DNA from 3 places in the Lysinibacillus sp. FSL M8-0134 genome. Region 2 is predicted to be linked to each of the others. Evidence: predicted binding sites of a transcription regulator. Region 2 holds the regulator's gene; each other region holds the start of a gene.
The links. Region 2 encodes CtsR, which represses protease genes until heat stress. Its sites were predicted from a motif close to ATGGTCAATAAAGGTCAAACA; they were not measured.
Positions count from the first base shown of each region.

Region 1 (4,897 bases), on a different contig from region 2:
CAAAATATGCATGGCTATTATCAGGTGCCTCAGTACTCTGAACAGGATATGCAAACGATGCTTAATGCATACGACACAACATCTAACCCCCTTCATTAAAAAACAGTCCATGGTGTAATTTCTCACCATGGACTGTCTTTTTAATTATAGAACTTTCCCTAAAAATGCCTTCGTACGTTCGTTTTGCGGATTGCCGAACAATTCATCCGGAGAGCCTTCTTCTACGATAAAGCCTCCATCCATAAAGACAACTCGATCGCCCACTTCACGAGCAAACCCCATTTCATGGGTAACGACAACCATTGTCATCCCTTCAGCAGCTAGATTTTTCATTACATCTAGCACCTCTTTTACCATTTCTGGATCAAGTGCGGAAGTAGGCTCGTCAAATAGAATGGCTTTGGGCTTCATTGCTAAGGCACGTGCAATGGCTACACGCTGCTGCTGACCACCTGAAAGCTGCTCAGGATAATTATAAGCCTTGCTGTCGAGTCCAACCTTTTTCAATAACTCATGTCCAAGTGCTTCAGCATCTGGACGACTCATTTTACGAATTTGCATAGGTGCCATCGTTACATTATCGAGAACTGTCATATGAGGGAATAAGTTAAATTGTTGAAACACCATGCCAACTTCAGCTCGAATCTCATTGATATTCGTTTTAGGATCATTTATTTTTACGTTTTCAATATAAATAGCACCATCTGTCACTTCTTCAAGCATATTGATGCAGCGTAAAAATGTACTTTTCCCTGAACCAGATGGTCCAATGACGCAGACAACCTGTTTCTCTTGAATTTCATAATCGATTCCTTTTAATACTTCAAGCTTGCCAAAATATTTGTGTAGGTTCTCAATTTTTATCATCTTGCTTCCCGCCCTTCTGCTTTACGAGGGACATAACTATTGCTAAAACGTTTCTCGATAAATGCGACAATCTTCGTTACACCATATGTTAAAACTAAGTATAGTAATGCAGCAACGATGTACGGTTCCCAGAAGCGGAAACTTGCACCTGCTACTACTTTACTAGCATATAAAATATCTGGTGCTGCAATAACTGTTACTAATGATGAATCTTTTAATAATGCAATGAATTCATTCCCTAACGGTGGAATCATGCGTCTAAATGCTTGCGGTAAAATGACCTTTCGCATCGCCTGGTTATGCGTTAAACCAAGAGAACGAGCTGCCTCCATTTGCCCTTTTGCAATACTTTGAATACCTGCACGGAAGATTTCCGCATTGTAAGCTGCACAGTTTAAAATTAGTGCTGTAATCCCTGAAACCATATAGCCTAAAGAATGACCAAAGATTGTTGGAATCACTGCTAAGTGTATTAACAAAATTTGCACAAGCATTGGTGTTCCACGGAATAAATCGATATATAGTTTAGATGGCCAATAAATCCATTTTTTACTCGATAATTTTCCTAGGCCCAAAAATAGACCTAATAGAATACCTCCAAAATAACCACTAAGTGTCAAAATAAGTGTTACGCCAATACCTCGTATAAACATATCTCGGTAGTTCCAGACAATGTCCCAGCGTAGGTCAAAGATGTCCATCCGAAAACCCCATTCCCCTTTAAAGTTACGAAAATTAAATGAGCCGCCAGCACAGTAGCTGTGCTAGTGGCATCACCCTACTCATTTATTACTGAAAATCCGTACCTGTAATTTCTTTTAATTTTCCGTTTTCTTTAATCTTTTTAAGACCTTCATTCAATTTATCTAATAGCTCTTTATTCCCCTTTTGAACCATAAAGCCATAGTATTCTTTTTCGAATGCATCATCTTCAATTACTTTTAGTTTTTGATCTGGATGAGCTTTAATATATTCATAAACTACTGCATTATCTCCAATAGCTGCATCAACGTTTCCATTTAACATCTCTTGAATAGCGATTGGCTGACTTTCAAAAGCCATAATATTTGTACTTGCTTCACCTTGTAACTTTTTCGCTGCCATATGACCAGTAGCATTAATTTGAACGGATACCTTTTTATCTTTTAGTTCTTCTAATGACTTAATCTTTGAATCTTCTTTCACAACGATTAGTAATTGAGATTCATAGTATGGTTCTGTAAAATCAAATGATTCTTTACGCTCTTCCGTGATTGTGATCCCAGAAGCACCGATATCTGTTTCGCCATTTTTAATTGTTTGGAAAACAGGCTCCCAACCAATATTATTCCATTCAACCTCAAAATCCATTTCATCCGCAATAGCTTGTAAAATATCGACATCAATCCCTACAATTTTCCCTGAATCGTCAACAGATTCAAATGGTGCAAAAGTAGCCTCTGTACCTACTTTATATACTTTCTTCCCATCTCCGCCATCTTCTGAAGATGTACTACCTGAGGATGCATCATCTTTTGTTCCGCAACCTGCAAGTGCTAATGTTAAAGCTGCTATCATCATCAATAACATCCATCCTGTTTTTTTCATTGTTTTTCCCCCTGTTTCGATAATATTCCGAAATGCGTATTATTTTTCGCAATTCGGAAATGTTAGACTATTAGGTCAATTATATTAACATTATAGTAATTAGACAACAACTTTTCACATAAAACTAAATATTTTTTCATATAAATTTATATTAAATGCATATAATTAGATAAAATATGTATAAATAACAAGAAATCAAACCTAAAACTAATATATATACAATATAAACGATGCCAATTTTCGATAAATTTTGGCAAAAAAAAAGAATCCCCTCAGAAAGGATTCTTTTTTTGACTATGACTAGTCCACGTACAGTATGTTCACTAAAAAATAATTTGGAGTTGTTGCTTTTTTGAAGGTTTGAAAGGAACAAATAGGGGAATAATGCCAACTAGGACAGTATTCCCTTACTTTTTCCTCTCTATCTCCACTAAGCAGGCTGCTAAACTACTTATTAGGAGACGAGCTATAACAAGTATATCTATAATCAGTAAAATGGCGCCCTCGGAGGGAATCGAACCCCCAGTGCAAGAACCGGAATCTTACGTGTTATCCATTACACCACGAGGGCAAAAGCACAAAAAAAAAGTACTCACTCTAGGCTTACGAAAAGCATGATGTAGATAATCCTCATTTTTGAAGCATACCTGCAAAATAGTGTCCTGTACTTTAAACTTATAACCTTAACTATTATACAAACGTATCTCACAAAATACAACCATAGAATGCAAAAACAATATATTTTTTTTAATTTCACTTTAGCAGGGTTAATATTTGACCTTCCCTGACTATAATGTGTATGATAAGGATACAGCTGAAATAACAATGGAAATTTCAGCAAAGGTATTCGAATTTAGTTTTTTAAGGAGGATTTAACATGAATTTAATTCCTACAGTTATTGAACAAACAAGTCGTGGTGAACGTGCATACGATATTTACTCACGTCTGCTTAAAGACCGTATTATCCTTTTAGGAAGTGCTATTGATGACAATGTAGCTAACTCTATTGTCGCACAGCTTCTTTTCCTACAAGCAGAAGATCCAGATAAAGATATCTCTCTTTACATCAATTCACCAGGTGGATCAATTACGGCTGGTATGGCTATCTACGACACAATGCAAATTATTAAGCCACAGGTTCAAACAATTTGTATTGGTATGGCTGCGTCAATGGGAGCATTCTTACTTGCTGCTGGGGAACCTGGTAAACGTTTTGCATTACCAAATGCAGAAGTCATGATTCACCAACCACTAGGTGGTGCACAAGGTCAAGCGACGGAAATTGAAATTGCTGCTAAACGTATTTTATTCTTACGTGAAAAATTAAACGGCATTTTATCTGAACGCACTGGTCAACCACTTGAAGTTATTGCAAGAGACACAGATCGTGATAACTTCATGACTGCTGAGCGAGCTAAAGAATACGGTTTAATCGACCATATTATGCATCGTAGCGATAATAAATAAAAAACAGAAGGCATCACAGATTTGCTCTGTGATGCCTTTATTGTGTTGAAAAATAAATTTTTTTGTGAAAGGTGATAATGTTCTCCCTACTCATTTTAAGCGTTACTCCTAGAGGATCAACGTCACAAATGAGATAAGGAGCGAACGTAATGAGTGAAGCGGCTCATCGGACGCCTCTGGGGAAAGGACGCGGGCGGAACGGAACATTTATTCAACAACATGAAGGCACCACAGAATTGCTCTGTGGTGCCTTTATGTTCGATAATATTACAAATGTTTAATCTTCTTTTTCGATAAGTGTTGCCAATGCTGTAACCGCTTGCTCGGCATCGTTGCCTTCACTGCTTAAAGTAACTTCGGTACCTTTAGCGACAGCTAGACTCATGACACCCATAATGGATTTCGCATTTACTTTTTTCTCATCTTTTTCTAGAAAGATATCAGCACTAAAACGATTTGCTTCTTGCACAAATAGTGCTGCTTGTCTAGCTTGTAGTCCTAATTTTAATTTGACCTGGACTCTTCTCTCAATCATTCTCAAAACTCCCCTTCACTACCGTTCATCTATTAGTTTTATCTTACCTTACTTACTAGCAAAAGAACAATAAGCGATTACGCATGACATTCATACCTGAAAAGTATGAAAACTTAACCACCTATTTTTTCACCGCGTCTTAATGCTTCCGCAATTTCGTCAATTTTTCTTAATCGATGGTTAACGCCTGATTTACTAACCGTTCCACTGGAAACCATTTCACCAAGCTCTTTTAACGTAACATCTTGGTATTCTACACGTAGACGTGCTATTTCACGAAGCTTCTCTGGCAGTTGATCAAGGCCAATCGAATTTTCAATAAATCGAATATTCTCCACTTGCCGTAATGCTGCACCTATGGTCTTATTTAAATTGGCTGTTTCACAGTTTACAATACGGTTGACACTATTGCGCATATCTCGCAATATCCGAACATCTTC
Region 1 covers NZ_JBBPAJ010000001.1:3,616,900-3,621,796, forward strand. Annotated here, with positions in the region: gene MKY49_RS18400 (spore coat protein) at 1-99, shown strand, start outside; gene MKY49_RS18405 (amino acid ABC transporter ATP-binding protein) at 145-867, opposite strand; gene MKY49_RS18410 (amino acid ABC transporter permease) at 864-1,568, opposite strand; gene MKY49_RS18415 (basic amino acid ABC transporter substrate-binding protein) at 1,657-2,454, opposite strand; tRNA gene MKY49_RS18420 (tRNA-Arg) at 2,951-3,025, opposite strand; gene clpP (ATP-dependent Clp endopeptidase proteolytic subunit ClpP) at 3,332-3,922, shown strand; gene MKY49_RS18430 (hypothetical protein) at 4,072-4,203, shown strand; gene MKY49_RS18435 (HPr family phosphocarrier protein) at 4,200-4,457, opposite strand; gene whiA (DNA-binding protein WhiA) at 4,571-4,897, opposite strand, start outside.
Region 1: clpP (ATP-dependent Clp endopeptidase proteolytic subunit ClpP) is a predicted target of CtsR. The motif match lies at 3,226-3,246, and genes of this name have one in related genera.

Region 2 (4,897 bases):
GTTGAGCAATTATTAATTGCTGTATGTGCAACTTTAGGGTCTGGGGTATTAGCATACTTCTTATTCCCGCAACAAGGGGAAAATAAAATTGATGATCGTGGGCCGTATTAACAATAGATAAATAGCACTGCTCGTTTTTTCCAAAAAAAACGAGCAGTTTTTTGTCCTTATGGTTTAAAAAGTTTAAACCAGCCTTTATGTTTAAAGATAGCAAGCATAAAGATAACGATAATAATCATGATGCCAAGTACAATAAAATAGCTATATTGACCGTGAAGTTCAGGCATATTATCGAAATTCATCCCATAGACGCCAGCAATAAAAGTTAGCGGTATAAAGATGGTCGACACAATCGTTAAAGTCATCATAATACCATTCATACGACTTGAACTCATGGCCATATAACTATCGCGCATATCTGCTGTAAGTTCTCGATTGGATTCAACCATCTCTGTTAATTTAAGTAAATGGTCGTAGATATCTCCAAAATAAGCTCGTTCTGATTTATTTAATGAAAATCGATAAGAATTAAGCACCCGATATAAAAGGTCACGCATTGGTAAAATGGTACGTCTTAAGTCAAGCAAATCGCTTCGAAATTCGAAGACAATCTTCATAGCATTTACATTGCTTTGGTATGTAAGCTCGCCTTCTAGTGCATTTAAATGATCCTCAATTTTATAAACAAGAGGGAAATAACTATCAACGATTTTATCTATAGTTTGATAAGTTAGGTAAACAGTGCCACGTTCCCAATTCTTTGGCTGGTTTTCCAAAAGTTTTTGAACCCTCTCTATTTCGGGTACAGGGTTCTTATGGAATGTCACAATATATTTATTAGAGGCAAAGATATTTACCTCTTCCGCTCCTAATGTCTCTTCGTTTAATCGATGAATAACAAAAAAATGAAAATCATCGTAAAAATCGAGCTTTGGACGCTGTAAGCGCATTAAGCAATCTTCAATAGCTAGCGGGTGGAAATGAAAAAATGAATCCAGCAAGGATTCCTCCTCTGCAGTAGGACAGTTAAAATCAACCCAATACCATTCAAACTCTTGCTGATGTATAGTTTCCAAAGGGAAATCTTTTAGTAGTTGTTGTTTTTTTGTAATGCCAATGGTGCTTATCACAGCTTTCACCTCAAAGTTATTACTACAAAATATTTATTTAATGCTCCTCTTTAAAGCATACCCATCCACCAAACAAAGTAGTGGCAAAAAATCTACTAGGTTTTATAAAACCCGCTTTCTGTAACAATGTCACAATATCTTCTTCTCGCATAAAGGAAAGGGAGCGAATGGATTTTTCCATTTCTGCTACATCGGATACCGAAAGCTTTGTATGTTGTAACCAATAGGAACGCCATAAATCAAATTGAAGCTCTGTTTCGATCGAACCGGGTTCACCATATTTTGAGACAATGACAAAGGGGGCACCGGGTTTTAAATGTTTTGCTATTTCTTTCAATGTCGATAGCTTATCCTCATAATCCTGAATAAAATGAAGGACGAGTACTAGGCTGGCTGCATCATAATTTTCAGTAGATAACTGAGTATCTAGTATTGTTCCTTGATGGTATGACATCCTATTGGTTAGTGATTTTAAACGTTCTTTAGCTATTTTGAGCATGGATTCTGAGGGATCAATGCCAGTAAATGACCAAAAGGGTCTGCCTTCTGCAAGTTGTAAAATCTCGTTGCCGCTTCCTGAACCTACGATTAATATCTCAGCCTTTTCAGGCAATGTAGAATGATAAAAGGTTTGTATTAAACGAAGCATTGCATCATAGCTTGGTAAAGTACGACGAATACCTTTTTCATATTCATTTGCTAAAGTATTGTTAAATTCCATCATGCATCACTGCCTTCCAAAAAAATTTTTAAAAATCCAATTCAATGTGAAACTATTACGGGTATAGTTCCGTAAATAGAAGTACATAAAACATAAACAAAGGATAAGAAAGGGTTGATATATATGGAGAGTAAATGGTCTAAAGTAATCATACACGCTAGTGCATTTTTTGCGCCATGGTTAGTACCCATTATTTTCTTCTTAATTAGTTCTGATGAGGAAGTGAAAGCAATTTCCATTCAAGCATTGCTATTCCAAATCGTTATGGGAGTTTTAATTGCTATTTCTGTTGTTTTAAGCTTTGTCCTTATTGGATTACCGTTTTTACTTATTTTCGGCATTATGCTATTTGTTGTACCGATTATCGGTATCGTTAAAGCACTGTCTGATGAACCTTGGCGTTATCCAATAGTTGGACGTTGGGTATAAATTTTATAAACGCAAGTATATGCTAGTTGCATATGCTTGCGTTTTTTCTATGGCTAATAAGGGTACATTAAGTGTATGAGGAAATAGAAAACCGAACAGATATGATAAAAAAAGAGCTAGTTTCAAGAGCATAAAATAGCCAATTTCAGTACTTTTCATTTTCTATGGGCGAAATCATTGCAATTATTTTCAAGCGTTTTGTATAATATACTCAAAGAAAGTCAAAGATAGTCAAAGTCAGTGAAGCAAGCGAGGTGTATTCCTAAAATGCGTAATATATCAGACATCATAGAAGGTTACTTAAAGCAAGTACTTGAATTAGGTGGAGAAGGGCATATTGAAATTAAACGTAGTGAGATTGCTGATAAATTTCAATGTGTCCCATCACAAATAAATTATGTCATTAATACAAGATTTACTGCCGAGCGAGGTTACCTTGTTGAGAGCAAACGTGGTGGTGGTGGATACATTCGAATTTTACGTGTCCGCGCGAATTCACAGATTGATTTAATCGATGATGTTCTCAGGCAAATTGAAGGTGGAGCCTCACAAACGATGGCAGAGGATTTAATATATCGGCTTATCGATGAGCAGGTAATTTCAAAACGAGAAGCGAAATTAATGTTAGCAGCAATTGATCGCTCAACGATCGATTTACATCTCCCTCTAAGAGATACCATTCGATCAAAAATATTGCGAGCGATGCTGACAACAATCAAATATGAACAGCAAAAATAGTGAGGTGATGGGAATGATATGCGAACATTGTAAACAACGTAATGCAACAGTTACAGTAACACAAGTTCAAAATGGGCAAAAGGTGGAGCACCATTATTGTGACGTCTGCGCCTCACAGTTCCATCCATTTCATGCAGAATTTAAACAAGAGCCAGTTTCTATACAACAGTTATTATCAAACTGGTTTGGCTCACCAACGTGGCAAAAGGTTGGAGAAAAACAACAAGTACAACCACAACAGCAAACATGCCCACAATGTGGATTTTCGTATAAACAATTTTTAAAAGAAGGGAAATTTGGATGCCCAAGCTGTTATGACACATTTAGTGAGCATTTACCAAAGCTCTTTAATCGCATCCAGGCAGGACCCCAACACATCGGAAAAATGCCTGGCGCTCGCAGTAATGTGTATGTAATTAAAAAGCAAATTGAGGATATTCGTAAGCGTATGAAATCGGCTGTTGATGAAGAACAATTTGAAGAGGCGGCTAAGCTTCGAGATGAAGTCAAAGAGTTAGAGAAGCAGCTGCAATTTGAAGGTGGTGATGTGACATGATGATTGAATCATTTTTAGAGCGTGCGACGCCATCTTGGATGCATATCGAGGATGATTATTCAGATATTGTCATTAGTACACGTATTCGCCTTGCTCGAAATTTAGATGGTTATCGTTTTCCGCTGGCATTCTCAGAGAATGAAGCATTGCAAGTGGAGCAGGCAGTTACACATGCAGTAAGTGATAGCCCAACGCTTCAAAATGATTATGCTTATTTTGCTATAAAGGATTTAACACCTTTGCAGCGTCAAATTCTTGTCGAAAAGCACTTAATTAGTCCGCAATTAGCTAAAAAAGAACAAGTGGGCTCTATCCTACTTTCTGAAGATGAATCCGTTAGCATTATGGTGAATGAAGAAGATCATTTGCGCATTCAATGTATGACAGCAAGTTTTCAACTTCAAAGTGCTTATGAACAAGCAAATAAAATTGATCGTATTCTAGAGAAGGTATTACCTTACGCCTTCCGAGATACATTTGGCTATTTAACAAGTTGTCCGACGAATATTGGTACGGGTCTCCGAGCATCCGTCATGATGCATTTACCTGCCCTAACCTTAACGGGACAAATGAATCAAATTATTAACGCTATGACACGCTTAGGCATGACTGTAAGAGGTATATACGGAGAAGGCAGCGAAAATTTAGGCAATGTTTATCAAGTGTCTAACCAAATTACTCTTGGTAAGACAGAAGAGGACATTTTAGCAGATATCCAAAGTGTCGCTGAAAAGATTATTCAGAAAGAACGACATGCAAGAAGTAAATTGATGGAAAAAGCGGAGCTTGCTCTAGAAGATAGAGTATATCGAGCTTTAGGTACTCTAACTCATGCGAGAATTTTAACAAGTGAGGAAGCAGCTACCTGTCTATCTAATGTTCGTCTAGGTGTGGATTTAGAGTTGATTGCAGGTATTCATGCAACAACGTTAAATGAGTGTGTTGTCAGTATGCAACCAGGTTTTTTACAGCACTATGCAGGCGAGGCACTGCCCCCTGCTGAACGAGATCGTGTACGAGCAGAAATGCTTCGTGAGGCGTTATCTCGAGAATATACGAATAAGCCTATAAATGGGGAAAAAGGAGAGGATTTATATGATGTTTAATCGTTTTACACAACGCGCGCAAAAAGTATTACAGCTTGCTCAAGAAGAGGCTATTCGTTGGAAGCACGAATCTATTGGCACAGAGCATATTCTATTAGGGCTTATACGTGAAGGCGGCGGTATTGCTGCAAAAGCGTTAGAAGCTATTGATATTAGTCCTCAAAGAATTGAAGCTGGTATTGAAGAGTTAGTTGGTAAGGGTAAAGAAGACGTTGGC
Region 2 covers NZ_JBBPAJ010000002.1:430,149-435,045, reverse strand. Annotated here, with positions in the region: gene MKY49_RS22125 (hypothetical protein) at 1-111, shown strand, start outside; gene corA (magnesium/cobalt transporter CorA) at 168-1,130, opposite strand; gene MKY49_RS22115 (class I SAM-dependent methyltransferase) at 1,168-1,854, opposite strand; gene MKY49_RS22110 (DUF4870 domain-containing protein) at 1,975-2,280, shown strand; gene MKY49_RS22105 (CtsR family transcriptional regulator) at 2,548-3,018, shown strand; gene MKY49_RS22100 (UvrB/UvrC motif-containing protein) at 3,032-3,574, shown strand; gene MKY49_RS22095 (protein arginine kinase) at 3,571-4,680, shown strand; gene MKY49_RS22090 (ATP-dependent Clp protease ATP-binding subunit) at 4,670-4,897, shown strand, end outside.

Region 3 (4,897 bases), on a different contig from region 2:
GCTCAACGTACTTCCAAGCGATTGCTGTAAAATGCTTAGTCGATAGTGCATGGAAGAAAATAATATCATCCATTCGATTTAACAGCTCTGGTTTAAAATGTTGTCTAAGCGCAGCCATAACTAAGTCCTCAACAGAGGCATCGTCTTCTTTTGCCTCCATTAAATAACTAGACCCAATATTCGATGTTAAAATAACTACTGTATTTGTAAAATTAACCATACGACCTTGACTATCAGTGATACGCCCATCATCTAAAATTTGCAATAAAATATTAGCCACATCTGGGTGAGCTTTTTCAATTTCGTCAAGTAGGACGACAGAATAAGGGTTGCGGCGAACGGCTTCGGTTAATTGTCCCCCTTCCTCATAGCCGACATAGCCTGGAGGGGCACCAACTAGACGAGATACACTATGCTTCTCCATATATTCACTCATATCAATTCGGATAAAATGTTCCTCAGAATCAAATAATTGAGCAGCAAGGGCTTTGGCAAGCTCTGTTTTACCAACACCTGTTGGACCTAAAAATAAAAAGCTTCCAATCGGGCGATGTGGATCTTTAATGCCTGCACGTGCACGCCACACAGCTTCTGTCACTAGTTGAACCGCTGTATCTTGCCCTACTACACGTTCATGCAATGTATCCTTTAAACGTAAAAGTTTTTCACGCTCACCCTCCACTAATTTTGTCACAGGGATGCCAGTCCAACGTGAAACAATTGAAGCAATTTCATCAGCCGTCACTTCTTCTCGTAAAATACGAGACTCTGCGCCATTTTCTAATTGTTTTTCTAATGCCTGAATGTCTTTTTCAAGAGTTGGAATTTTGCCATGACGTAATTCAGCAGCTTTATTTAAATCATATTTACTTTCCGCTTCATCTAAATCTCGACGGTATTTATCTAATGTTTCTCGTTTTTTCTGAATGTCATGCAGCATTTCCTTCTCAGCTTCCCATTGTTTTCGCATTCCTTCAGAGGATTCTTTTAACTTTGTTAATTCCTCAGTCAATTGCTCAAGGCGTTTTTTACTTGCTTCGTCCTTTTCCTTACGTAATGCCTGTTCCTCAATTTCTAGCTGCATGATACGACGGGTCACAGCATCTAATTCCTGTGGCATGGAATCGATTTCCGTACGAATCATTGCACACGCCTCATCAATCAAATCGATCGCCTTATCTGGTAAAAATCGCTCTGTAATATACCGATTAGATAGTTCTGCTGCCGCAACAATGGCTCTGTCATGAATACGTACAGCATGATGTAACTCAAAACGTTCTTTTAAGCCACGTAAAATAGACACTGTATCTTCAATAGAAGGCTCACGCACAAGTACTTGCTGAAATCGACGTTCTAATGCAGGATCCTTTTCAATATACATACGATATTCGTCTAATGTCGTAGCCCCTATACAGTGTAATTCACCACGCGCCAGCATAGGCTTTAACATATTTCCTGCATCCATAGCGCCGTCTGTTTTACCGGCACCAACAATGGTATGGATTTCATCAATAAATAAAATAATTTGCCCTTCCGAATCTTTTACCTCTTTTAAGACACCTTTTAAGCGTTCTTCAAATTGACCACGGTAACTTGCACCCGCGATTAAAGCACTCATATCTAGCTCATATAGGACACATTCTTTCAAGCCCTCTGGCACATCGCCTTTCACTATACGCTGTGCTAAACCCTCGACTATAGCTGTTTTACCAACACCGGGCTCACCAATTAATACAGGATTATTTTTCGTTTTGCGTGTTAAAATACGAATGACATTTCTAATTTCCTCATCACGTCCAATAACGGGATCCATTTTGCCATTTTTTACTTCTTCAATTAAATTTCGTCCAAATTGCTCTAATGGTTTTTTATTATCAGTTTGTTGAAATTGCATAGCTAGCACTCCTTTACCTTAATGTTTCGCATAATTTCTATACCCATTCTTGTTCTTTCGAAAGGTTTGACCTTTTTTGACTAACTTTATTTTACATCACTCGACAATTCTAAGCAAAGAAATAGCTCTAAAATTTATCACTTAAAAATGGAAATTTACGTTATAATAGTAGGTATGTTTCTATGTTTTAGTATCGAAAAATCCACTATCCTTTTGTAATAATCGACATTTATTACAAAAAGAAAGCGATGTGTTGGAGATATGGTTTTATTGGATAATATGTTTGAAAAAATTAAGGATCTTTTTCAAAAGCACGGTGTCTTTATCAAGGTGAATAAAGGGAATAAAATTTTTCTAGAGGGTGAACGGGCAAAAGAAATTTATTACATCAAATCAGGTGTAATTTCGATTAGCCAAGAAACGGAGACTGGCAAGGAGTTAACCATCCGTATTTGTGGTCCTGACAGTATAATTGGAGAGGGATCGTTGTTTTGTAATCTCGTCTATAATTCCATGACTGCAAAAGTTTTAGAACCTTCTACGCTGTATGTTTTAAGTCGCAAATCTTTGGAGCATTTATTAGAAGAACAGCCTACTGTCATGGTGGAATATATGAAGTGGTTACAAACAGAAAACTTGAAGCATCAAAGCCGTTTGCGTGATTTAGTGTTAAATGGTAAAAAAGGTGCTTTATTTTCAACGCTCATTCGACTTTCTAATACGTATGGTAAATCATTAGAAAATGGCTCTATTTATATTGATTTCCAGCTAACAAATACTGAAATAGCGAATTTGTGTGCGACCAGTCGTGAGATGATTAATCGGATGTTAAATGATCTAAAAAAACACGACATTGTCACTTTCGATAAAGGTTTTATTACAATTCATGATTTACAGTTTTTAAAAAATGAAATTGCTTGTGAAAATTGTCCATTACAAATATGCCGTATCGATTAATTTCGTTACATGCAAAATCCCTGCCTATTAAAATAAGCAGGGATTTTCTTCTGTTTCAGATTAACGTACGCCTAGTGCCATTTTTGCATAGCGCGACATTTTATCTTTTGACCAAGGTGGGTTCCATACAATGTTAACATTTGTACTTTTCACTTCTGGAAGCTCCCCTAATGCTGTGTTTACTTGGTCCACAATGACCGGTCCAAGTGGGCAACCCATAGATGTTAACGTCATTGTTACAGTCGCTACCCCTTCATCATCTAAATCTACATCATATACTAAACCTAAGTTGACAATATCAATTCCAAGCTCAGGGTCAATTACGTTTTCTAATGCACCTAACATGCTGTCTTTCATATCCTGATCCATTCGTATTTCTCCTTCCATCATAGTGTTAACCTTATCATAGCAGATGCATCATATTATGCCAAATGCTGTGCAAGCCAGTCAGTTGCTGCTAGCATACCGTCACGTGGTACAGCATGTCCAGCCTTTTTATTTACCATGAACTTTAAATGTTCAGGGTTTGCTTGATAGTATTCCCGTAAAGTCTCATAAAATTTATACGTTTCGCGGAAAGGTACCGTTTTATCTAATTCTCCATGCCAAAAGAAGACAGGGCGACCTGCGAACTTTTCTGGTGTTAGACTGATATCGTATTTTGCTAGGTGCTCATTTATTTTTTCTACTTCTTCCTCTGACATCGGCAAATTCACACCATTTTTTGCGAATTGCTGTAACTGATACTCACCCAATTTAACAAAATTAGGCGCACCCATACATATTGCAGCTGTTTGTATCCAATCATACAGTTTAAGACAGCCTGATGTGACAATGCCCCCCATAGAAGTGCCTGCTATGCCAATATTATGATTAGCTAATAAATTTTTATTGTTTAACTCATCATATATTTGTTGCACTTCATGAATAGAATTTAAGACAATGTCCCAAAATTTTAAGTTCATTTGCATCTCTGATAGGCCTTCACTGCGATCACCATGGAATTTTGCATCTGGTAATAGGACACGCACCCCTTTATGCACCAATTGATATGCATAGTGTAAGTTATGTTCTTTTGCACTCATAAAGCCGTGTAAAAAAATCACTACCGGGGTTTCTTCATTCATATTGTCTGAATGTATATGTAATAAAGGAATATTTCCCCACACTTCTTTTTCTACAAACATTTTTGTCACTCCCAACTCTTGTCTCATCTTTATGTTAGCAAACTTTTTTCACTGTGACAAAATTTTGACGAATGAAAGACAAAGAGATACTATTCAAACTATAGGAAAGGGGCAACGAGCTATGAAACCGCATTTAATCGTATTAGACTTAGACGGTACTTTATTAACAGACCAACAACAAATTTCAGCAAAAACGAAAAAAACATTATTGCAGGCTAAGGAACAAGGTCATCAAGTCATGATTGCGACAGGACGTCCTTACCGAGCAAGTACAATTTATTATCAGGAACTAGGACTGACTACACCCATTGTCAATTTTAATGGAGCTTATGTGCATCACCCTAAAAATGCCTCTTGGCAACATATGCATACTCCGATTGATTTAAGTGTCGTACATGATGTCGTTGATTCCATCAAAGGTTACGAATACGAAAATATTATTGCTGAGGTAAAAGATGAGGTTTATGTTCATACAGAGGACGATCGTATCTTAAATATCTTTAATATGGGCAATCCCAAAATTACACTTGGGGATTTATATACACACCTCTTAGAAAATCCTACAAGTTTATTGATACAAGCCAACGAAGCGAATTCGGTTATTATACGTGACCATTTACAAGCGGTGCACGCAGAAGTTATTGAGCATCGTCGATGGGGTGCACCTCTTCATATTATTGAAATTGTGCGCCGCGGCTTAAATAAAGCGGTAGGTATTGCGCATGTGGCTAAAGATTTAGGTATCCCACGTGAGCGCATCATCGCATTTGGTGATGAAGACAATGATTTAGAAATGATTGAATATGCCGGACTTGGTGTAGCAATGGGGAATGGTATTCCAAGTCTTAAAAACATTGCC
Region 3 covers NZ_JBBPAJ010000001.1:673,257-678,153, reverse strand. Annotated here, with positions in the region: gene MKY49_RS03325 (ATP-dependent Clp protease ATP-binding subunit) at 1-1,894, opposite strand, end outside; gene MKY49_RS03320 (Crp/Fnr family transcriptional regulator) at 2,156-2,851, shown strand; gene MKY49_RS03315 (metal-sulfur cluster assembly factor) at 2,912-3,220, opposite strand; gene MKY49_RS03310 (prolyl oligopeptidase family serine peptidase) at 3,274-4,038, opposite strand; gene MKY49_RS03305 (Cof-type HAD-IIB family hydrolase) at 4,160-4,897, shown strand, end outside.
Region 3: MKY49_RS03325 (ATP-dependent Clp protease ATP-binding subunit) is a predicted target of CtsR. The motif match lies at 1,958-1,978, and genes of this name have one in related genera.